2 regions of the Bacillus sp. AL-1R genome follow, and region 1 is predicted to be linked to the other one. Evidence: a T-box and tRNA genes for the amino acid it is inferred to sense, from the RefSeq annotation. Region 1 holds a T-box; the other holds one or more tRNA genes.
The links. A T-box is a leader RNA that pairs with one kind of tRNA and senses whether it is charged. The one in region 1 lies ahead of serS (serine--tRNA ligase), so its partner is inferred to be a tRNA-Ser.

Region 2: it has a tRNA-Ser gene. The T-box ahead of serS (serine--tRNA ligase) is inferred to sense a tRNA for this amino acid. The anticodon was not compared.

Annotation. Positions count from the first base shown of each region.
Region 1 covers NZ_CP197469.1:4,424,047-4,445,786, reverse strand. Annotated here, with positions in the region: rRNA gene ACSBO6_RS21310 (23S ribosomal RNA) at 1-505, shown strand, start outside; rRNA gene rrf (5S ribosomal RNA) at 564-679, shown strand; gene ACSBO6_RS21300 (ABC transporter ATP-binding protein) at 850-2,604, shown strand; gene ACSBO6_RS21295 (response regulator transcription factor) at 2,628-3,302, shown strand; gene ACSBO6_RS21290 (HAMP domain-containing sensor histidine kinase) at 3,299-4,366, shown strand; rRNA gene ACSBO6_RS21285 (16S ribosomal RNA) at 4,683-6,233, shown strand; rRNA gene ACSBO6_RS21280 (23S ribosomal RNA) at 6,387-9,324, shown strand; rRNA gene rrf (5S ribosomal RNA) at 9,382-9,497, shown strand; gene ACSBO6_RS21270 (YaaC family protein) at 9,540-10,499, opposite strand; gene guaB (IMP dehydrogenase) at 10,615-12,078, shown strand; gene ACSBO6_RS21260 (serine hydrolase) at 12,191-13,519, shown strand; gene pdxS (pyridoxal 5'-phosphate synthase lyase subunit PdxS) at 13,652-14,536, shown strand; gene pdxT (pyridoxal 5'-phosphate synthase glutaminase subunit PdxT) at 14,549-15,136, shown strand; T-box leader at 15,187-15,412, shown strand; gene serS (serine--tRNA ligase) at 15,479-16,753, shown strand; gene cstA (carbon starvation protein CstA) at 17,391-19,184, opposite strand; gene ACSBO6_RS21235 (LytR/AlgR family response regulator transcription factor) at 19,318-20,052, opposite strand; gene ACSBO6_RS21230 (sensor histidine kinase) at 20,056-21,740, opposite strand, start outside.
Region 2 covers NZ_CP197469.1:2,953,474-2,956,237, forward strand. Annotated here, with positions in the region: gene ACSBO6_RS14155 (MFS transporter) at 1-541, opposite strand, end outside; gene ACSBO6_RS14160 (superoxide dismutase) at 657-1,265, opposite strand; tRNA gene ACSBO6_RS14165 (tRNA-Ser) at 1,466-1,555, opposite strand; tRNA gene ACSBO6_RS14170 (tRNA-Met) at 1,568-1,644, opposite strand; tRNA gene ACSBO6_RS14175 (tRNA-Asn) at 1,657-1,731, opposite strand; gene ACSBO6_RS14180 (DUF1189 domain-containing protein) at 2,032-2,764, shown strand, end outside.

The DNA.
Region 1 (21,740 bases):
GGTGGTTCCGCATGGAAGGGCCATCGCTCAACGGATAAAAGCTACCCCGGGGATAACAGGCTTATCTCCCCCAAGAGTCCACATCGACGGGGAGGTTTGGCACCTCGATGTCGGCTCATCGCATCCTGGGGCTGTAGTCGGTCCCAAGGGTTGGGCTGTTCGCCCATTAAAGCGGTACGCGAGCTGGGTTCAGAACGTCGTGAGACAGTTCGGTCCCTATCCGTCGTGGGCGCAGGAAATTTGAGAGGAGCTGTCCTTAGTACGAGAGGACCGGGATGGACACACCGCTGGTGTACCAGTTGTTCTGCCAAGAGCATGGCTGGGTAGCTATGTGTGGAAGGGATAAGTGCTGAAAGCATCTAAGCATGAAGCCCCCCTCAAGATGAGATTTCCCATAGCGTTAAGCTAGTAAGACCCCTGAGAGACGATCAGGTTGATAGGTCAGAGGTGGAAGCGTGGTGACACGTGGAGCTGACTGATACTAATCGGTCGAGGACTTAACTAACAAGTTTGATAATGACATTATCTAGTTTTGAGGGTACGAAGTACAACTCAAATACAAATCAGGTGATTATTGCGAAGAGGTCACACCCGTTCCCATACCGAACACGGCAGTTAAGCTCTTCAGCGTCGATGGTAGTTGGGGGTTTCCCCCTGTGAGAGTAGAACGTCGCCTGGTAAAAAAAAGCATCAGCTATTTGGCTGATGCTTTTTTTGCGTTATAAAGATTATTAGTTAATATATTGATTTAAGTGAAAAAATAATATTTTGTTCATTCTTTATTCATATTTTAATTGTAAATTTTAAAGGTAATGTAGATAAAAAATAGTAAGTATAAGGAGTAAAGATATGAAAGAAGAAACTAATTTAAATAAAAAAAATGATTGGAGAAATTTTATTTCTTTAATAAAAAATGCTAATCCTCCTAAATGGTTGTTCGCAATAGGCTTATTATTAAGTGTAGCTACTACTTTAGTAGGATTACTATTACCTTTGCTTACAAAAAAATTTGTAGATGGTTTTTCATTAGCATCCTTAAGTACAGGGCAAATAGCTATATTTATTGCAGTACTAATAATACAGGCTATTTCATCAGCAGCTTCTATTTATCTGCTTAGCCGGGTAGGGAACACAGTTGTTGCAAATGTTAGACACCGATTGTGGAAGAAAATGATTGTACTCCCAATATCTTATTTTGATGAGACCCAGACCGGAGATAATGTTAGTCGCGTTACGAATGATACAGCAGTTTTAAAAGGACTAATAACAGAGCATATTACTAACTTTTTAACAGGGATCATTTCAATTATTGGATCTTTTATATTACTACTAGTATTAGATTGGAAAATGACTTTAGTAACTTTTAGCATTATTCCTGTCATTGCTTTAATATTTATCCCTATTGGAAAGCAAATGTCAAAGTTATCAAAAGCAACTCAAGATGAAACGGCAAAATTCACATCATTAATAAACCAAGTTTTTTCAGAGATTAGATTAGTAAAGGTTTCGAATGCAGAAACAACCGAAATTTCAAACGGAGACAAGGGAATTATAAATTTATTATCTTTCGGTATAAAGGAAGGGAAATTACATTCTTTCATTGGACCAATTGTTTCCTTAGTAATGATGCTTATTTTAGTAGTTATTATTGGATACGGTGGGGTCAGAGTCTCATCAGGTGCAATAACTGCAGGAGCTTTAGTAGCCTATATATTATATTTATTCCAAATTATTTTCCCAGTAACACAAATTACACATTTCTTTACGGAGCTTCAAAAAACAAAAGGTGCTACTGAAAGAATGATTAGTATATTAGAGTTAGATGAAGAAGACTATCAAACTGGAAAAAAAGAAGTTGATATGAGTTTACCAATTAATATTAATAAGTTACATTTTGCGTATAAGGAAGAAGAGTTGTTAACTAATCTTAATTTTGTGATCCCTCCAGGTAAGGTAACGGCTATTGTTGGTCCAAGTGGAAGCGGAAAGACCACATTATTTTCACTTATTGAAAGATTTTATCCTCCAAAAAGTGGAGATATAACGATTGGGAATAATTCAATTAATAGCTTCAATTTAGAGAGCTGGAGAAAACAAATAGGTTATGTTGCTCAAGAAAGTCCTTTAATTGTCGGTACAATTAGAGATAACATTTGCTATGGAATTAAAAGAGAAATACCTGATAAAGAGCTGACTTATGTATCACGTATGGCATACGTGGATCAATTTGTAAATGACTTACCCGATGGTTATGATACGGAGGTTGGAGAACGAGGTATAAAACTATCTGGTGGGCAAAGACAAAGAATAGGGATTGCGAGAGCTTTACTAAGAAACCCTAAGTTGTTAATGCTGGATGAGGCAACTTCCAATCTTGATAGTAGGTCGGAGTTAGTTGTACAAAATGCACTTTCCAATTTAATGAAAGGAAGAACTACTTTAATTATTGCCCATCGTCTTTCCACAGTTATCGATGCGGATCAAATTGTATTTTTAGACAATGGAAAAGTAACTGGTATTGGAACACATGATGAATTGTATAAAAACCATATAATGTACAGGGAATTTGCTAATCAGCAATTAAGAGTAAATAGTGCAGTGTAATAATATTGAGGGAAGGTGTTTTTATGGCCAGTATTTTAATCGTAGATGATGATCCACATATCCGAAAACTGTTAAACGTATTACTTAAAGAAGAAGGTTTTATTGTTTTTGAGGCTACAAATGGTATTGAAGCACTTAGTGTTTTTGAAAGTAACAAAATAGATATGTTAATTATAGACTTAATGATGCCCAAAATGGATGGATTTGAGCTCTGTCGAGAAATACGCAATGAATATGATCTCCCGATAATTATGTTGACTGCAAAAGGTGAAACCGAACAAAAAGTTAGAGGGTTTAAGTTAGGAACTGATGACTATATCGTAAAACCATTTGAACCAGTCGAATTGGTTGTTCGAGTAAAAGCTTTGTTAAGAAGAGCAAAAATATCTTCATCCCAAATTGTTCAAATAGGAAATTTAACGATAGATCACGGTAATTACAAAGTCCTAAACAATAACCAAGTGGTCAACATGCCATTGAAGGAATTAGAGCTTTTATATACTTTGGCGAGTTCTTTAGGAAGAACTTATTCAAGGGAACAGTTAATTGAAAACATTTGGGGGTTCGATTATGCAGGGGATGAAAGAACTGTTGATGTTCATATAAAAAGATTAAGGGAAAGATTTCCTGAGAAAAAATTTGGTTTTAAAATTTCTACTGTATGGGGTTTAGGGTATCGAATGGAGTTATTAAAATGAAAGTACTAAAAAAAATTAGAGATATTATAGGGGCTATATTATTATTAACGACTGCAATAACGCTAGGAAGCGTGATTGTTCACTATTCTACTTATTACTTATATGAACATCAACTCACAAATTTATCGAATTTAACGAAACAAATTATAAGTACTTTTTTAACTTTTCTACTGTTAATGCTCGGAGGTGCAATATTCGGTAGAATGTTCCATCATCCAAAGCAAATGAAAATGGTAAAAGAAATAATGCAGGCAATTCGAAGTATTTCAAGAGGAGAGTTTAATGTATCAGTGGATCTTGAAAAATTTAGGAATGCATTTGGTGGTGAAATTGGTCAGATAATAGATAGCTTTAACCATATGGCAAAAAATTTAAATCAAATGGAAAACATGCGACAGGAGTTTATTTCTAATGTTTCACATGAAATTCAATCTCCTTTAACATCTATTAAAGGTTTTGCTAAAGTATTACAAAATGAAAGTTTGCCATTAGAAGAACGAAAACAATATTTAAATATAATTGAGTATGAAAGTACAAGATTATCGAAGCTAAGTGATAACCTACTAAAGCTAACTTCACTAGAGTCACAAAACCAACCAATAGAAAAGAATAATTTTTCGTTAAATAGCCAACTTATGTACGCATTGATAAGCTGCGAACCCCAAATAATAGAAAAGAATATCAATATGCATGTTAACTTTGGTAAAATTGACATTATTGGAGACGAAGCTCTTTTAAATCAAGTTTGGATGAATTTAATTATAAACAGTATAAAATTTACTCCTAACAATGGAGATATATTTATATCTGCCGTTCAAGATAATGACAAGGTGGTTATACAAATTCAAGATACTGGAATTGGTATTTCCGAAGAAGATCGGGTGCATATATTTGAAAGGTTTTATAAAGCAGATAAATCAAGAGACAGAACAACCGGCGGTAATGGATTAGGTTTATCTATCGTAAAGAAAATTGTTGATATGCATAACGGAATAGTTTACGTAGAAAGTGAGCTTGGCAAAGGATCACTATTTGTAGTTGAATTACCTTTAATCGCGGTGTAATGTTTCTTTATTATAGTAATTAGAGCTTAGTAAAGTTAACGTCTCTTTTACTATAATAAGAAACATTATCTTTTTTTATGATAAAGTTATTGCAATCGTAAAAGAATAATGGTATATTATTAAACGTTGTCACATTAAAACAATAGATGAGGCAAGAAAATAACATAAAAAAGTTATTGACTAAACAAACTTGAATGTGTTATTATAATATAAGTCGCTAAGAAGTAAGCGGCGAAATGAACTTTGAAAACTAAACAAAACATGAAGTAAACGTCAATTATTAGTTTTTTGAGCAATACAAGATTTAAACTTAACTTTTATGGAGAGTTTGATCCTGGCTCAGGACGAACGCTGGCGGCGTGCCTAATACATGCAAGTCGAGCGGACTAATGGGAGCTTGCTCCCGTTAGTTAGCGGCGGACGGGTGAGTAACACGTGGGCAACCTACCTGTAAGACTGGGATAACTTCGGGAAACCGGAGCTAATACCGGATGACATTAAGGAACTCCTGTTCCTTAATTGAAAGATGGCTTTTAGCTATCACTTACAGATGGGCCCGCGGCGCATTAGCTAGTTGGTGAGGTAACGGCTCACCAAGGCGACGATGCGTAGCCGACCTGAGAGGGTGATCGGCCACACTGGGACTGAGACACGGCCCAGACTCCTACGGGAGGCAGCAGTAGGGAATCTTCCGCAATGGACGAAAGTCTGACGGAGCAACGCCGCGTGAGCGATGAAGGCCTTCGGGTCGTAAAGCTCTGTTGTTAGGGAAGAACAAGTGCTAGTTGAATAAGCTGGCACCTTGACGGTACCTAACCAGAAAGCCACGGCTAACTACGTGCCAGCAGCCGCGGTAATACGTAGGTGGCAAGCGTTGTCCGGAATTATTGGGCGTAAAGCGCGCGCAGGCGGTTTCTTAAGTCTGATGTGAAAGCCCCCGGCTCAACCGGGGAGGGTCATTGGAAACTGGGAAACTTGAGTGCAGAAGAGGAAAGTGGAATTCCAAGTGTAGCGGTGAAATGCGTAGAGATTTGGAGGAACACCAGTGGCGAAGGCGACTTTCTGGTCTGTAACTGACGCTGAGGCGCGAAAGCGTGGGGAGCAAACAGGATTAGATACCCTGGTAGTCCACGCCGTAAACGATGAGTGCTAAGTGTTAGAGGGTTTCCGCCCTTTAGTGCTGAAGTTAACGCATTAAGCACTCCGCCTGGGGAGTACGGTCGCAAGACTGAAACTCAAAGGAATTGACGGGGGCCCGCACAAGTGGTGGAGCATGTGGTTTAATTCGAAGCAACGCGAAGAACCTTACCAGGTCTTGACATCCTCTGACAACCCTAGAGATAGGGCTTTCCCTTCGGGGACAGAGTGACAGGTGGTGCATGGTTGTCGTCAGCTCGTGTCGTGAGATGTTGGGTTAAGTCCCGCAACGAGCGCAACCCTTGATCTTAGTTGCCAGCATTCAGTTGGGCACTCTAAGGTGACTGCCGGTGACAAACCGGAGGAAGGTGGGGATGACGTCAAATCATCATGCCCCTTATGACCTGGGCTACACACGTGCTACAATGGATAGTACAAAGGGTTGCAAGACCGCGAGGTGGAGCTAATCCCATAAAACTATTCTCAGTTCGGATTGTAGGCTGCAACTCGCCTACATGAAGCCGGAATCACTAGTAATCGCGGATCAGCATGCCGCGGTGAATACGTTCCCGGGCCTTGTACACACCGCCCGTCACACCACGAGAGTTTGTAACACCCGAAGTCGGTGGGGTAACCTTTTAGGGGCCAGCCGCCTAAGGTGGGACAGATGATTGGGGTGAAGTCGTAACAAGGTAGCCGTATCGGAAGGTGCGGCTGGATCACCTCCTTTCTATGGAGACATCATGAACCGACGGTTCATGTATGAAATGTTTCTTCATTGTTTTGTTTAGTTTTGAGAGTTCACTCTCAACATTTGTACCTTGAAAACTAGATAATGTCATTCATTAAACTGCGTAAGTTTAATTCAATTAGTTTTAAAATTAGTTAAGTTAGAAAGGGCGCACGGTGGATGCCTTGGCACTAGGAGTCGATGAAGGACGGGACTAACACCGATATGCTTCGGGGAGCTGTAAGTAAGCTTTGATCCGGAGATTTCCGAATGGGGGAACCCACTACTCGTAATGGAGTAGTATCTTTACCTGAATACATAGGGTACTGAGGACAGACCCAGGGAACTGAAACATCTAAGTACCTGGAGGAATAGAAAGCAATAGCGATTTCCCAAGTAGCGGCGAGCGAAAAGGAAGATAGCCCAAACCAAGAGGCTTGCCTCTTGGGGTTGTAGGACACTCTATACGGAGTTACAAAGGAACGGGGTAAATGAAGCGACCTGGAAAGGTCCGTCGAAGAAGGTAAAAACCCTGTAGTTGAAACCTCGTTCCCTCTTGAGTGGATCCTGAGTACGGCGGAACACGTGAAATTCCGTCGGAATCTGGGAGGACCATCTCCCAAGGCTAAATACTACCTAGTGACCGATAGTGAACCAGTACCGTGAGGGAAAGGTGAAAAGCACCCCGGAAGGGGAGTGAAAGAGAACCTGAAACCGTGTGCTTACAAATAGTCAGAGCTCGTTAACGAGTGATGGCGTGCCTTTTGTAGAATGAACCGGCGAGTTACGATCCCGTGCAAGGTTAAGTTGAAGAGACGGAGCCGCAGCGAAAGCGAGTCTGAATAGGGCGATTTAGTACGTGGTCGTAGACCCGAAACCGAGTGATCTACCCATGTCCAGGATGAAGTTCAGGTAACACTGAATGGAGGTCCGAACCCACGCACGTTGAAAAGTGCGGGGATGAGGTGTGGGTAGCGGAGAAATTCCAATCGAACTCGGAGATAGCTGGTTCTCCCCGAAATAGCTTTAGGGCTAGCCTTATGTGTTAGAGTCTTGGAGGTAGAGCACTGATTGGACTAGGGGCCCCCAACGGGTTACCGAATTCAGTCAAACTCCGAATGCCAATGACTTATCCATAGGAGTCAGACTACGAGTGATAAGATCCGTGGTCAAGAGGGAAACAGCCCAGACCGCCAGCTAAGGTCCCAAAGTATACGTTAAGTGGAAAAGGATGTGGAGTTGCTTAGACAACCAGGATGTTGGCTTAGAAGCAGCCACCATTTAAAGAGTGCGTAATAGCTCACTGGTCGAGTGACTCTGCGCCGAAAATGTAACGGGGCTAAACGTATCACCGAAGCTGCGGATTGATACCATATGGTATCAGTGGTAGGGGAGCGTTCTAAGGGCGTTGAAGCTAGATCGTAAGGACTGGTGGAGCGCTTAGAAGTGAGAATGCCGGTATGAGTAGCGAAAGACGGGTGAGAATCCCGTCCACCGTATGCCTAAGGTTTCCTGGGGAAGGCTCGTCCTCCCAGGGTTAGTCAGGACCTAAGCCGAGGCCGACAGGCGTAGGCGATGGACAACAGGTTGATATTCCTGTACCACCTCATTTCCGTTTGAGCGATGGAGGGACGCAGAAAGATAGGGTAAGCGCGCTGCTGGATATGCGCGTCCAAGCAATTAGGCTGATGTGTAGGCAAATCCGCACATCGTAAGGCTGAGTTGTGATGGCGAGGGAAATATAGTACCGAAGTTCCTGATTCTACGCTGCCAAGAAAAGCTTCTAGCGAGGAAATAGGTGCCTGTACCGCAAACCGACACAGGTAGGCGAGGAGAGAATCCTAAGGTGAGCGAGAGAACTATGGTTAAGGAACTCGGCAAAATGACCCCGTAACTTCGGGAGAAGGGGTGCTCTTTTGGGTGTATGCCCGGGAGAGCCGCAGTGAAAAGGCCCAAGCGACTGTTTAGCAAAAACACAGGTCTCTGCGAAGCCGCAAGGCGAAGTATAGGGGCTGACGCCTGCCCGGTGCTGGAAGGTTAAGAGGAGGGGTTATCCCTTACGGGAGAAGCTCTGAATTGAAGCCCCAGTAAACGGCGGCCGTAACTATAACGGTCCTAAGGTAGCGAAATTCCTTGTCGGGTAAGTTCCGACCCGCACGAAAGGCGTAACGATTTGGGCACTGTCTCAACCATAGACTCGGTGAAATTATAGTACCTGTGAAGATGCAGGTTACCCGCGACAGGACGGAAAGACCCCGTGGAGCTTTACTGCAGCTTGATATTGAATTTTGGTACAGCTTGTACAGGATAGGTAGGAGCCTGAGAAGCCGGAGCGCTAGCTTCGGTGGAGGCGTCGGTGGGATACTACCCTGGCTGTATTGAAATTCTAACCTAGAGCCGTGATCCGGCTCGGAGACAGTGTCAGGTGGGCAGTTTGACTGGGGCGGTCGCCTCCTAAAGAGTAACGGAGGCGCCCAAAGGTTCCCTCAGAATGGTTGGAAATCATTCGAAGAGTGTAAAGGCATAAGGGAGCTTGACTGCGAGACCTACAAGTCGAGCAGGGACGAAAGTCGGGCTTAGTGATCCGGTGGTTCCGCATGGAAGGGCCATCGCTCAACGGATAAAAGCTACCCCGGGGATAACAGGCTTATCTCCCCCAAGAGTCCACATCGACGGGGAGGTTTGGCACCTCGATGTCGGCTCATCGCATCCTGGGGCTGTAGTCGGTCCCAAGGGTTGGGCTGTTCGCCCATTAAAGCGGTACGCGAGCTGGGTTCAGAACGTCGTGAGACAGTTCGGTCCCTATCCGTCGTGGGCGCAGGAAATTTGAGAGGAGCTGTCCTTAGTACGAGAGGACCGGGATGGACACACCGCTGGTGTACCAGTTGTTCTGCCAAGAGCATGGCTGGGTAGCTATGTGTGGAAGGGATAAGTGCTGAAAGCATCTAAGCATGAAGCCCCCCTCAAGATGAGATTTCCCATAGCGTTAAGCTAGTAAGACCCCTGAGAGACGATCAGGTTGATAGGTCAGAGGTGGAAGCGTGGTGACACGTGGAGCTGACTGATACTAATCGGTCGAGGACTTAACTAACAAGTTTGATGATGACATTATCTAGTTTTGAGGGTACGAAGTACAACTCAGGTATAATCAGGTGATTATTGCGAAGAGGTCACACCCGTTCCCATACCGAACACGGCAGTTAAGCTCTTCAGCGTCGATGGTAGTTGGGGGTTTCCCCCTGTGAGAGTAGAACGTCGCCTGGTAACAAAAAACATCAGCCAAATAGCTGATGTTTTTTTGTTTTATTATGTAGTTAAAAAATGATGAATTAAATAAGGGATTTTTTGTTCTGTTATTGTTAAAAATTGGTTTATCAAAGGATAATCATCTGTAGAATAGGTCTGTATAAGTTCACACCACCAGTCAGTTTCATAGCGACAAATCATGCTCAAGTTATATAAAAGTAGATAATGGTATAGAATTTCAGGTAACAATAAAAGCGCTTCCTTTTGTGATTTTAGAAAATAACTTTGATTTAATATATTAAAATAAAATGGTGGTTTACTTAAAATTTTATCAGGAAAATTTGATTTAATTTTAATTTGTTTTTGATTATGTTCAACGATTAAAATATCTATAGAAGCTTGCTTTGATTGAAGAAATGAAATAAAACGTTCTGAAGTAAAATGGTAGGATGACAAAATTTTTTCGGGTAGAGTAATGACATCCTGATCGACAGTAGTTGGAAGAAACAAATTTCCTTTTTTAGTAATTTTAAGGATTTTGTTTAATTCAGGTATTGATTGTAAAAGTTGAAGCATTGTAAATTTTTCATTTTCTAAATTATTTATGTTAAATAATAATTTAGAGGCATGGGTAAATAATCCATTTTTTTGAATTTTAACTTCGTCTTCAACAAAAGAATATCCTACTTTTTTTATTTTCCTTGAGGTAACACCGTGAGCCAGGATAGCAGTGTTACTTGGATAATCAGGATCTACGGTTAGGACGCAAGCCTTTAATAGCTGTACAAGCCCATAGAAGAGTAAAGTAGGTTTTACATTAATTTGAGAATTTTGTGCTGCGTGAAAATAACTTTTTCCATGCTCAATATAATATAAAAACGGATAAGCATTACGGAAAGCCTTAGTTTTTTGTTCCTTGGGATTATTTTGTTCGTATTTTGCTTGAAGATAGGTTTTTGAATATTGTGCAGAGCTAAAATAACATAACTCATCCCATACATTACTATACGAGTATAACATAAGAGAGGAACTCCTTATTAACTGAATATTTAAACATAATTTGACTTCCTTGACAGTGTTATATCCTATTGTTAATCTACTAATAATATTTATACGTGTATAGGGGGGCTTTTTTATGTGGGAATCAAAATTCGTAAAAGAAGGACTTACTTTTGATGATGTATTACTAGTTCCAGCGAAATCTGAAGTACTTCCAAATCAAGTTGATGTAAGTGTGAGATTAACTGAAAAAATTCAATTAAATATTCCATTAATCAGCGCAGGAATGGATACAGTTACAGAAGCAGATATGGCTATTGCAATGGCTAGACAAGGTGGATTAGGTATCATTCACAAGAATATGTCAATCGAAGAGCAAGCTGAACAAGTAGATAAAGTAAAGCGTTCTGAAAGTGGTGTAATCGATGATCCATTCTTCTTAACACCATCTCATAAAGTAGCAGATGCAGAATATTTAATGGGTAAATATCGTATTTCAGGTGTACCGATTGTAGATGATACAGAGAATAGAAAATTAGTTGGTATTTTAACAAATCGTGATTTACGTTTTATTCAAGATTATTCAATTGTTATTTCAGATGTTATGACAAAAGAAAATCTAGTAACTGCTCCTGTTGGAACTACACTGGCAGAAGCAGAAAAAATCCTTCAAAAACATAAAATCGAGAAGTTACCCCTAGTTAATGAAGACGGTACTTTAAAAGGCTTAATTACAATTAAGGATATTGAAAAAGTAATTGAGTTTCCAAACTCAGCAAAAGATCAACAAGGACGATTACTTGTAGGTGCAGCTGTAGGAGTAACAAAAGATGCACTACAACGTGTAGAGTTTTTAGTGAAAGCTAATGTCGATGTAATTGTTATTGATACAGCTCACGGTCACTCTAAAGGTGTTATTGAAAAAGTAAAAGAAATTAGAAGTCGATTCCCAGAATTAGCAATAATCGCTGGTAATGTTGCAACAGGCGAAGCAACTAAAGAACTTATTGAAGCTGGAGCAGATATCGTTAAAGTTGGTATTGGACCAGGTTCAATTTGTACTACTCGAGTTGTTGCTGGAGTTGGTGTTCCTCAACTAACTGCGGTTTATGATTGTGCTACTGTTGCTAGAGAGTACGGAGTTCCTATTATTGCAGATGGTGGTATTAAGTACTCTGGAGATATCGTTAAAGCTCTTGCAGCTGGTGGACATGTAGTTATGTTAGGTAGCATGTTTGCTGGTGTGCAAGAAAGCCCTGGTGAAACAGAAATCTTCCAAGGTAGACAATTTAAAGTATATCGCGGTATGGGTTCTGTTGGTGCAATGGAAAGAGGAAGTAAAGATCGTTATTTCCAAGAAGGCAATAAAAAACTAGTTCCTGAAGGTATTGAAGGACGTGTTCCATATAAAGGCCCATTAGCTGATACAGTTCACCAATTAATTGGAGGAATTAGAGCTGGTATGGGTTACTGTGGTACTGCAACACTAAATGAATTAAGAGATAATGCACAGTTTATACGTATGTCTGGTGCAGGATTACGTGAAAGTCATCCACATGACGTTCATATAACAAAAGAAGCACCAAATTACTCACTATAATAATTTAAGCAATGTACCTAGGGCAATTACAAGAAATTGTAGTTGCCTATTTTTTGGGAAATAATTGTGTTAAAATGAACAAGTGAGATAAAAGGTTGGAGGTAAAAAAGTGATTGGAAAGAAAATACTAACAAAGTTAATAATAATAGCATTAGCGATAACGATAATCATCCCAATGAATTTACGACCGGCTGCTGCAGAGGATGTTTTAGGCATTCAAGCTAAAGCTGCAATCTTAGTTGATGCAAATTCAGGGAAAATATTATATGAAAAAAATTCAAAAGCTCCATTACCGATAGCTAGTATGTCTAAAATGATGACAGAGTATCTAGTTAATGAGGCGGTAAAGAATGGGAAAATTTCTTGGGACGAGAAGGTAACGGTTTCAGATTATGCTCATAAAATCTCTCAAAACACTGGATTATCTAATGTACCACTTGAATTAGGTGGACAATATACAGTCAAAGAATTATACGAAGCAGCTGCAATTTATTCGGCAAATGGTGCGACAATAGCACTAGCAGAAAAAATTGGTGGATCTGAGAAAAATTTTGTTCAATTAATGAACGATAAAGCAAAGAAACTAGGCTTAGGAGACGTTAAATTTGTTAATGCTACTGGTTTAGTTAATAAAGACTTACAAGGTATGCAACCAGAAGGAACCGCTCTTTCTGATGAAAATATTATGTCAGCAAACGGTGTTGCAAAATTAGCATATAACCTAATCAAAACATATCCCGAAGTACTTCAAACTTCTTCAATTCCAAAGAAAATATTCCAAAAAGGTGGAAAATATCCTGTAAATATGGATAACTGGAACTGGATGTTACCAGGTTTAGTATTTCAATACCCAGGTATGGATGGATTAAAAACAGGTTCAACTGATTCAGCTGGCTTCTGTTTTACTGGTACTGCTAAAAGAGATGATCAACGTTATATTACTGTTGTAATGGGAGCAAATTCTTATAACTCTAGATTTAGTGAAACGGCTAAATTAATGGATTACGGATTTAGTAACTTTGAGAAAGTTACATTGCTAAAAAAAGGTGAGGCAGTAAAAGGAAGTAAAACTGTAAAAGTAGTTAAAGGTAAAGATAAAGAAGTAAAAGTAGTAGCAAAAGACGACGTTACACTAGCCGTAAAACGCGGTGAAGCTAAAAATTATAAACCAACAGTCCAATTATCAGGTAAATCAATTGATAAGAATGGCGATATTATTGCTCCAATTAAAAAAGGAACAAAGGTTGGACAAATAGTGGTTAAATCTTCAAAGAATGAAGATTTAGGTTTTATCAATACTAATAATCAATCGTATGATTTAGTAGTTGATAAAAGCGTTGATAAAGCAAACTGGTTAGTTTTATCGTTTAGAGGAATTGGGTCATTTTTTGGGAATTTATGGGATAGCATCATAAGTGGAATTGGTGGTTTATTCAAATAAATTTCTATATAAATATATCAGTAATTGTTAAGTTGTCATTTTTTCAGTAAAATAAAGGTAGGGTAACTTAACTAGGGGAAGAGAAATACTAAAATGTTACCAAGTAAGCTTTAATAATGGAGGGGCATAACAATGAATTTAACTGGAACAGAACGTGTAAAACGCGGCATGGCAGAAATGCAAAAAGGCGGCGTAATTATGGACGTAGTAAATGCTGAGCAAGCTAAAATTGCAGAAGCTGCTGGTGCAGTAGCAGTAATGGCATTAGAAAAGGTACCATCTGACATTCGTGCAGCTGGTGGAGTAGCTCGTATGGCTGATACAAGCATTACTGAGGAAATTCTTAACGCTGTTAGTATTCCAGTAATGGCTAAAGCTCGTATTGGACATATCGTTGAAGCGCGTGTTTTAGAAGCAATGGGAGTAGATTACATCGATGAGAGTGAAGTATTATCTCCAGCAGATGATATCTTCCATATTAATAAATCAGATTACACTGTTCCATTCGTTTGTGGTTGCCGTAACTTAGGTGAAGCACTTCGTCGTATTGGTGAAGGCGCATCTATGCTACGTACAAAAGGTGAACCAGGTACTGGAAACATTGTAGAAGCAGTACGTCACTTACGCCAAATTAACGGAGAAATCCGCAAAGTAGTTGGTTTATCTCGTGATGAATTAATGGTTGAAGCTAAAAACCTTGGCGCTCCATTCGAATTATTACTTCAAATTAAAGAGCTTGGTCGTTTACCAGTTGTTAACTTTGCAGCTGGCGGAGTAGCAACACCTGCAGACGCGGCTTTAATGATGGAATTAGGCGCTGACGGAGTATTCGTAGGATCTGGTATCTTCAAGTCAGAAAACCCTGAGAAATTTGCTCGTGCGATTGTACAAGCTACTACTCACTACCAAGATTACGAATTAATCGCTAACCTTTCTAAAAACTTAGGTCCTGCTATGAAAGGGATCGATATGAGACAACTTGCTGCAGCAGATCGTATGCAAGATCGTAGCATTTAAGTTGGTGAATTTATGAAAATAGGTGTATTAGCATTACAAGGTGCAGTTCAAGAACATATAAATGCAATTAAAGCATGTGGTGCTGAAGCTGTTATCGTAAAACGTGTAGAACATTTAGATGGACTTGATGGTATTGTATTACCTGGTGGAGAGAGCACAGCAATGCGTAAGTTGCTTGACCATGTCGGGTTATTAGAACCATTAAAAGAGAAAATCGAAAGTGGTTTACCAGCATTCGGTACATGCGCAGGCATGATCTTACTTTCAAAAGAGATTGCAAATGATGACACGGTGCATCTAGGAGTTATGGATATGGTAGCTGAACGTAATGCTTATGGCAGACAAGTGGATAGCTTTGAAGTAAACATACCGATTAAAGGAGTATGTGAAGACTACCCAGCTGTATTTATCAGAGCACCATTTATTCGTTCAGTATCAGGTGATGCAGAGGTTATTGCAGAACATGAAGGGAATATTGTAGCGGTTAGACAAAATCACATGTTAGCAGCATCTTTCCATCCAGAATTAACGAATGATTACCGTTTTATGAGTTACTTTGTAGAAATGGTTAAGGAAAAAAATGCAAATTTAAGTATGTAACTATTGAAAAAAGTAAAAGCTTATAGTAAATTATTATATAATTTAAATTGTCTAAAGCGATGAAAGAAAATAGTAGCAAGTTCTGAATTTATAGAGAGTCGGTGGTTGGTGCAAACCGATAATGAAGACTTGTGAATCCATTCTTGAGTGGGTTACGGAATGCTTTATAGCTAGTAAGTAACCACGGTACTATAGTCCGTTAACTATACTAAGGTGGAAGGATTATTTATTAATTCTTCAATTAGGGTGGCAACGCGGGTAGCTCTCGTCCCTTTTATGGGATGAGGGCTTTTTTGTATTTATTTTTATCGCTTTAGAAAAAAAGAATAGGAGGAATTAAAAATGTTAGACATTAAATTATTACGTAGCAATTTTGAAGATGTTAAAGCAAAACTTCAGTTACGTGGTGGCGACATAAGTTATATCGAAAAATTTGAAGACTTAGATTTAAATCGTAGAGAATTACTTGTTCAAGTTGAAGGTTTAAAAAGCCGACGTAATGAAGTGAGCCAAGAAATTAGTGTATTAAAGCGTGAGAAAAAAGATGCTGAGGCACTAATTGTTGAGATGAGAGAAGTTGGCGATAAAATTAAAAATCTAGATGAAGAGATTAGAACGTTAGAAGAGCAATTAGATGCAATTTTATTTACAATCCCGAATTTAGTTAGTGATTCAGTACCAGTTGGATTAACAGAGGATGATAATGTTGAAATTCGTAGAATAGGTGAAGTTCGTACATTTGATTTTGAACCAAAGCCACATTGGGATTTAGGTGTTGATTTAGATATTTTAGACTTTGAACGTGGAGCAAAAGTTACTGGTAGCCGATTTACTTTTTATAAAGGCTTAGGAGCTAGACTTGAACGTGCTTTAATCAGCTTTATGTTAGATCTTCATACAGAGGAGCATGGATACACTGAAGTACTACCTCCAAACCTTGTAAATCGTGCTAGCATGATCGGTACAGGACAACTACCAAAATTTGAAGAAGACGCATTTCGTGTCGAGAAAGAAGACTTTTTCTTAGTTCCTACAGCAGAAGTACCTGTAACAAATTATCACCGAGACGAAATTCTCGATGCTGCTCAATTACCGATTGCATATACTGCATATAGTGCATGTTTCCGTTCTGAGGCAGGTTCTGCTGGTCGCGATACACGAGGATTAATTCGCCAACATCAATTTAATAAAGTTGAACTAGTGCGCTTCGTAAAACCTGAAGATTCTTATATTGAGTTAGAAAAATTAACGGCTCAAGCTGAAAAAGTTCTTCAATTATTAGGATTACCATACCGTGTCATTACATTATGTGCTGGAGATATTGGATTTTCTTCTGCAAAAACGTATGACATTGAAGTTTGGTTACCAAGCTATGATGCATACAAAGAAATTTCTTCTTGTAGTAACTTTGAAGCGTTCCAAGCAAGAAGAGCGAATATACGCTTCAGACGTGATCCAAAAGCAAAACCAGAATTTGTTCATACATTAAACGGATCTGGTCTTGCAATTGGACGTACGGTTTCTGCTATTTTAGAAAACTACCAACAAGCGGATGGATCAGTTATTATTCCTGAAGTTCTTCGTCCGTATATGGGTGGAAAAGAAGTAATTAAATAAAATATAACGTGATTAAAAAACGCTGATATATCATGTATTTAACAGTTATACAGTGAATTTCTATAAACGTGAAACATTGTTTATGGGGCAGGGAAAATACTTTTTGTATTTCCTGCCCCATTTTTTTTACTATTTAATTCTTCAATTGTTCTACAAATTCCATAAAGTGAATTGGTTTAGGTCTTCAAGTTTTCTTTGTCCAAAAATGGGATAATACGATTTCTTATAAGGAGAAATCTATCGGAAAACAGTTAAAAAAGGACTAGCCATTAAATATAAGGCCAATCTTCTTTTTAATAAAGGTAGATAATACACCAAATAGATTTATAGATAAATGAAATTATCAGAAATATAGCTATTTGAGCAAAGGTGATTAAAATTAAAGTTAAAATTTTTGATTGTTTTTTGCTAAATGAGTATTTGTAATTAGGTTGAAAAAAACAATATAGCTATTAATATGCCAAAATAGAGAGTATTAATAATTAAGTGGTTATCTACATAAGCAGATCCTTTCAAGTCAATGGATTTTATTATATTTCTATAATTATAGGAAGTGTTAGTGGGGAAAAAATGTAATTAAATAACTAAAAAAAGCAGATGGTATTTAGAAATAACGCTTGTTCCATCTGCTTTTTATTTAGATAGTTTTAACATTCATTTTATAATTAGGTGTGTTCCATAATTCCATCCATTTTTTAATAGCTGATATTAAAATTACGAAACCTAAGACTAACATAATGATAGATAAGATACCATTTAGCATACTATAACCGGCTACATCATGGTTTAGATAAACATTTTTGATCATCCAGTATCCTGCATAATTTACAGTGATAAATAGATAGGCAAGAGGAATCAAACAAGTAAGCATATACCAACGTTTATCAGCTATCTTTAATAGTACAGTTGCCCCAATGATTAATCCAATAGAAGCCATTAATTGATTAGATACTCCAAATAATGCCCAGATTGATCCAATATCCCCTGAAAATAAGAGGTATCCCCACATAAAGCACGCTAACGCACTAGCAAAAATTGATCCTGGCAACCAATCTGTTTTCTTCAACGGTTTATAATATTCACCAAAGAAATCTTGAATTAAATATCGTGCTACTCGAGTACCAGCATCAATTGCCGTTAAAATAAATACGGCTTCGAACATAACGACAAACTGGAAGAAATACGATGCTAGGTGACTAAACCAAGGGATGGATGTAAATATGTATGTCATGCCAACCGCCAGTGTTACAGCTCCACCAGTACGCCCTTCTAAACTTAATCCAATTTCTTTACTAAGTTCCGGTAAGTGGACTACATTCATTCCTAACGTTTTAAAAACTTCCGGGGTTGAGTTAATTGCAAAGTAGTCTGCTGGCTGGAGTGCAGTAGCAGCGATTAAAGCCATAATTCCTACTAAACATTCAACTAACATAGCTCCAAAACCTACAACTTTTATATCACTCCATCGATCAAGCATTTTTGGAGTTGTACCTGAGCCCACAAATGCATGAAAACCTGAGATTGCCCCACATGCTATTGTAATAGAAATAAAAGGCCAGACTGGACCAGCTAAGATGGGGCCTCCGCCGTTAACAAATTTGGTTACAGTAGGAAACTGTATGGATGGGTTAATAATAAATACTCCAATGATGAGTGCAATAAATACACCTATTTTCATAAAACTACTTAAATAATCGCGGGGTGCCAGTAAAAGCCAGACTGGCAAAGCTGCAGCAAAAAACGCATAAATCGGTAATATGATTGCTAATGTGCGCGTATCAAATGTTAAAAAATCACCTAAAGCAGTTTCTTGAATAGTAGGTCCCATAAAGACCCCAACCATTAGTAGAATAAATCCAATTGTTGAAGCTATTTTTAAATTGCCAGTCTTTTTATATAGTAATCCCACACCCATGGCAATTGGTATTGTAATTCCAACTGCAAATGTTCCCCATGGATTATTTTCAAGTGCATGTAGAACAACCATGGAAAGTCCAGCCATTGTAATTGTAATAATAAAAAGCATGGCTAGTCCCGTACAAAAGCCTGCAACTGGTCCAAGCTCTTCCTTTGCTACTTCTGATAGCGACTTACCTTTCTTTCTCATTGAAGCATATAAAACGACTGCATCATGTACTGCTCCGCCGATTACAGCACCAATTAAAAGCCATAACAGACCTGGGAGGTAGCCAAACTGAGCAGCCAAAATTGGACCTACCAAGGGACCAGCTGCTGCGATTGCAGCAAAATGATGACCAAATGATACCCACTTGTTAGTAGGAACATAGTCCTTACCATCATTTAACTCATGAGCTGGAGTAGGGATAGAATCATTTAACTTAAGTACCTTCACTGCCATAAATGTACCGTATAGACGATATGCAATCATCAAAATACACATAGAAGCAATAACAATTGTAACCGCATTCATTTTATTTAATAAGCCTCCTTTGTTTCTTTTATTTACACTCATTTTACTTTATGAAAATTAAAAGTTTGGATTTTCAATATGAGATGCAATAAAAGTAGGCTGAGAAGCATGAATGGAATCATGAAATGCAAGTTTATAAATCAAAGAGTTGTTTAAGCTCCTTTGTATATGTTCGGCTAACAGGTACTTTTTCACCATCATTCATAATTAAGTTATATGTTGAATTAAACCAAGGCTGAATTTCTATGATTTGATCCAAATTGACAATATAGCTCCGATGGACACGGGTGAATGGTGTATTTTGTAGCTTTCGTTCTAAATTGATTAAAGGCTCATTTATTCGATAAGTCATCTTGTCAGTAACGACGATTGTTTTACCTTCTTGTGAAAAAATGTAGATGATTTCTTCAAATGTTATTAAAAGAATTCGATCATCAACCGATATAGCCAATTTATCTTGTTTTAAAAGTGGTGGGGTCTTTTTTACCTCGGTTTTAATGGATTTCTTACTTAGCTTTGTTAATTTTTTAATAGTCTTTTGAATTCTTATTTCATCAAATGGTTTTAAAATATAATCAATTGCGTGTAAATCGAATGCATTTAAAGCGTACTCGTCAAAAGCTGTTGCAAAGACAATTGCTGGTTGATGGGAGAGATCTTGCATTTTTTGAGCTAATTCTAATCCACTTTCATCCGCTAACTGGATATCTAAAAATACAACGTCGACTTCTTCTATTTGAATAAATTCTAATGTACTTCTAATTGAGTCCGCTTCTCCAACTATATCTATCTCCTTGCTTCTTTTTAGTAAATAAGCCAATTCGTCTCTTGCTAATGGTTCATCATCTACAATTAGTGCCTTTAACATTATTTATCCCTCCATTCCTTCTTGCGTTAACGGGATTCTTATCGATACTTTCGTTCCAGTGTTCAGGTTGGATTTTATTTGAAAATATTCTTTTTCCCCGTAAATTTCTTCAATTCGTTTTTTTATATTCCATAACGCTGTTCCAGTTCCCTCTTTAGACTGTATTGTTTCATTCCCAATTGTATTTAGTAGTTCTGGCGAAATCCCCTTGCCATTATCTTCGGTTATGAGAATCAAATCATTATTGAATTCGTATGCTTGTACAGTTACCTTTAATTTTTTTTCCTTTGAAAATGCATGTCGAATCGAATTCTCAATAAGTGGTTGAAGTGTGAAAGGGGGAATTTGAACCTTTTTTAAATGAGGTTCGATTTGGAATTCAACATGGAATTTAGAAGGAAATCTTGTTTGTTCAATGGTTAAATAAGCTTCTACATGTTCTAATTCCTTTTCTAAAGTAACTAAAGTCTGCCTCGCCCCTTGTAAGTTATTCCGAAAAAAAGTACTTAAATGGATTAGTAATTTCCTAGCCTGATCAGCATCTGTTCTAATTAAACTTGAAATTGTATTTAAAGAGTTGAACAGGAAGTGGGGATGCATTTGTGCTTGTAATGCTTTTATTTCAGCATCTTTCATTAATTTTCGCTGTAGTTCAGCCTCTGCTAACTCCAATTGGGTAGAAAAAAGTTTAGATAATCCGTCAGCTAGCTCTTTCTCAACTTTTCCTAACTTGTTAGGATCGGTGTAATATAGCTTTAAAGAACCAACCGTTTTATTTAAGGCTTTTAATGGCAATACAATAGCCGCACTTAAAGGACAATCCATATGGAAGCATTGAATTTCATTTTTTGAAGTAGCAATAATAATGTTTCCGTCTTTTAATGCTTTCTTTGTTAGTTTTGTCGCTAAGTTATTCATTGGTTCATGGTGATCTGAACCTGCACCGACGTGAGCTAGTACTCTATTGTGATCAGTAATCGAAATTGCATCTGCCTTAGTTAATTTATAAATAATTTTTGCCGTTTCATTACAAGAGTGAGGGGTTAGTCCCTGTCTAAAAAATGGTAAAGTTTGCTCAGCGATATACAGGGCCTTGTTTGTTTGAAGCGCTCGTGTTTTTTCTTCTTCCTGCAAAATATTTTGGATGATTAATATAAATATAAGCGTACCAAGACCATTTATAAGTATCATTGGAAGAGCAATCACTTCAACTAGATGAAGAGCAGCCGAGAATGGTTTTGCGAGTAAAAGGAGGATTCCCATTTGAACGCATTCCATAATAATTCCGATTGAAACTACACCCCATAGGGATTTGCTTTTTTGTATTCCAAATTTTTTCCTAAGTAGTCCCGTAACAATTCCCGCAATGATTGTAGAAATAGCACACGCAAAAGCAGTAAACCCGCCCAATGTTAACCGATGTAAACCTGCTATTAATCCGACTCCTAAGCCAACGATCGGACCGCCGATTAGACCCCCAATAGCTACTCCCATAATTCTTGTATTTGCAATTGCATTATCACTTGCTACATTAAAATGCCATGACTGTGACATAATTGACTCATGATAAATATGAACGCCGGTATAATTACTAATGACACCAAATGCGCCAAATATAACGATTAAGATTATTTTTGCACCAACCGAGTGTTCATTTTGAATAATTTGTCTAAACGACTTCATTCTTG
Region 2 (2,764 bases), 1.5 Mb from region 1:
CAGCAAGAAACACAAAATGATATCCTTTATTTCCGATCATTGAGGAAATAATTACTCCTGCAATAAACGGGCCAATCATACCTGTGAACGAATTAATAATCCCTAAAAAACCATTAAAAAATTGTCTAGTTTCAGGTTCAGTAACTTCAAACGTTAATAAATTAAAAGCTAAATAGTAACATCCATTCCCAATTCCTAAGATTGCCCCAATCAAAATTGTTGCTAATAATGTCTTCGTTTCAAAAAGTAAAACAACTATGTAGAATATTGCTAAAAAAGAAATACCAGCCCTTAAAATGAAAACTCGATCAATTGTTTTAGCTAATCTTCCTGCAATTACGAATGTAATAGCTTGGAAAAAAGCAATCGAAAATTGGTATGAAGCAATTGGTAAATAATTATTTGATTGCTTCCACAAATAAACATTTACAAATGTGCTAGATAAAGCTGTCGCTAAAGTAAACAATCCACTAACACTCAGTAAAAGAATTAAGTCTTTATTTAAATCTACATCACCTAATAAAAATTTCCACTTACTCATAATAAACTCTCCTTTGTCTCATGAACTAGTTTTCCGAGTAAATGAAAATTTATCCTTTTTTTAGCCATAAAAAAACACTACTTAAATAAATTAAGTAGTGTTCATTTTTTATAAATTATTTAGCAGCTTGGTATAATTCTTCTACTTTTTCCCAGTTAACTACATTCCAGAATGCACCAACGTAGTCAGGACGTTTGTTTTGGTAGTTTAAGTAGTAAGCATGCTCCCATACATCTAAACCTAAGATAGGAGTTTTACCTTCCATTAATGGTGAATCTTGGTTAGCAGTGCTAGTCACTTCTAACTCACCATTGTTTACTACTAACCAAGCCCAACCAGAACCAAAACGAGTTAATGCAGCTTGAGTGAAAGCAGCTTTAAACTCATCTAGGCTACCGAATTTAGCGTTAATTGCTTCAGCAACTTCACCAACTGGAGTACCTGTACCTTCTGGAGTTAATAATGTCCAGAATAAGCTATGGTTAGCATGTCCACCACCATTGTTACGTACTGCTGTACGGATTCCTTCTGGAAGTGCATCTAAGTTTGAAATTAATTCTTCAATTGAAGAAGCAGCTACTTCTTTCCCTTCTAAAGCAGCGTTTAAGTTTGTTACATATGTATTGTGGTGACGAGTGTGATGAATATTCATTGTTTCTTTATCAAAGTGTGGCTCTAATGCATCATAAGCATAAGGTAATTGTGGTAATTCAAATTTTGACATTTTTAATTTCCTCCCAAAGATAATAGTGAATTTCAATTTAAACTTATCAAATATACAGAAAGATTTCAACAGTAATGCTCGAGAAAAGGAAAAGAAAGTAAAAAACATTAATTCCTGGAAGAAAAATTTCATCTTTATTATTTAACAATCAAACGAAAAAAGTCTTCAACAAAAATGTTGAAGACTTTTTTCACTAAATAAGGAGTAAGAGGGATTCGAACCCCCGCGGGCTGTTACACCCCTGTCGGTTTTCAAGACCGATCCCTTCAGCCGGACTTGGGTATTACTCCATAATAAATTATTGGTAGCGGCGGAGGGAGTCGAACCCACGACCTCACGGGTATGAACCGTACGCTCTAGCCAGCTGAGCTACACCGCCAAACTATATAAATGGCTCCGCAGGTAGGGTTCGAACCTACGACCACTCGGTTAACAGCCGAGTGCTCTACCACTGAGCTACTGCGGAATAATTAATGTTGTCCTTAAGACAATATTTAATTTATCATGTTTCAAACTAAACGTCAATACTTTTAATTATTTTTTTCATTATTAATTTATATTAACGATTTATTAGTTTTTGATCCAACATTTAGACCAAACTTAAATTTGATTAATAAACCTTTTCATTCTCTTTTACTCATATCTTTTTTAATGAAAAAGTTTTCTATTCAATTACAAAAAAAAGATTATAATATACAAAATAGCCCGAAAGTTACATAATAAATTTCGGGAAGTGAAATAACATTAAATAAGAAAGGATGAGTTTATGAATCTATTTAAACAATTTTGGTTTAGTTTATTCTCTCCAAAAACAATATCAAGATATAGACTCCAAAAAATCGGTAAAACAATCTTTTTTCTATTCCTACTAGCAATTTTATATACTCTTCCGGGTTTCTTTTCATTTGAAAAAAATGTGAAGCTTCAAGTGAACAATGTTTCTGATTTGCTAAAGGATAATATTCAATCAATTTCTTTAAACAAAGGAGCTTTAACAATTAACGATAATACGCCGTTTGAACGAAACATCGGTGAATATAAATATGCTATCTATCCAAATGAAACAGTCATACCTTCAAAATTAAAAAATGAACAGTTTGCTGTTGTTGTGTTAAAAAATAGAGTCGTTATTAAAAATGATAAAGGTGAGCAAGATTATCCCTACCCTTCATTAAACTCTACTGAAATACACAAAGCAGACGTTTCAAAATTTATTAAAAATATAAATGAAGCTCTTCCGGTATTTTTAATCGCATTATTTTTCCTATTTTATTTAGGATCTTGTATCTTCATATTTATAGTTGCTATATTGTTAGCGTTTTTAACAGGTTTATTTAAATCGACTAAGCACTTGCCTTTTAGACAACGCTTTGCAATGGTTTCGTATAGCTTAACACTTCCTACCGTTATCTATTTATTGCTAGGATTACTGAATATAACGATTCCATTCCAAACATTAATTTTTATTTTAATAACGGTTGGTATGTACACATTAACAA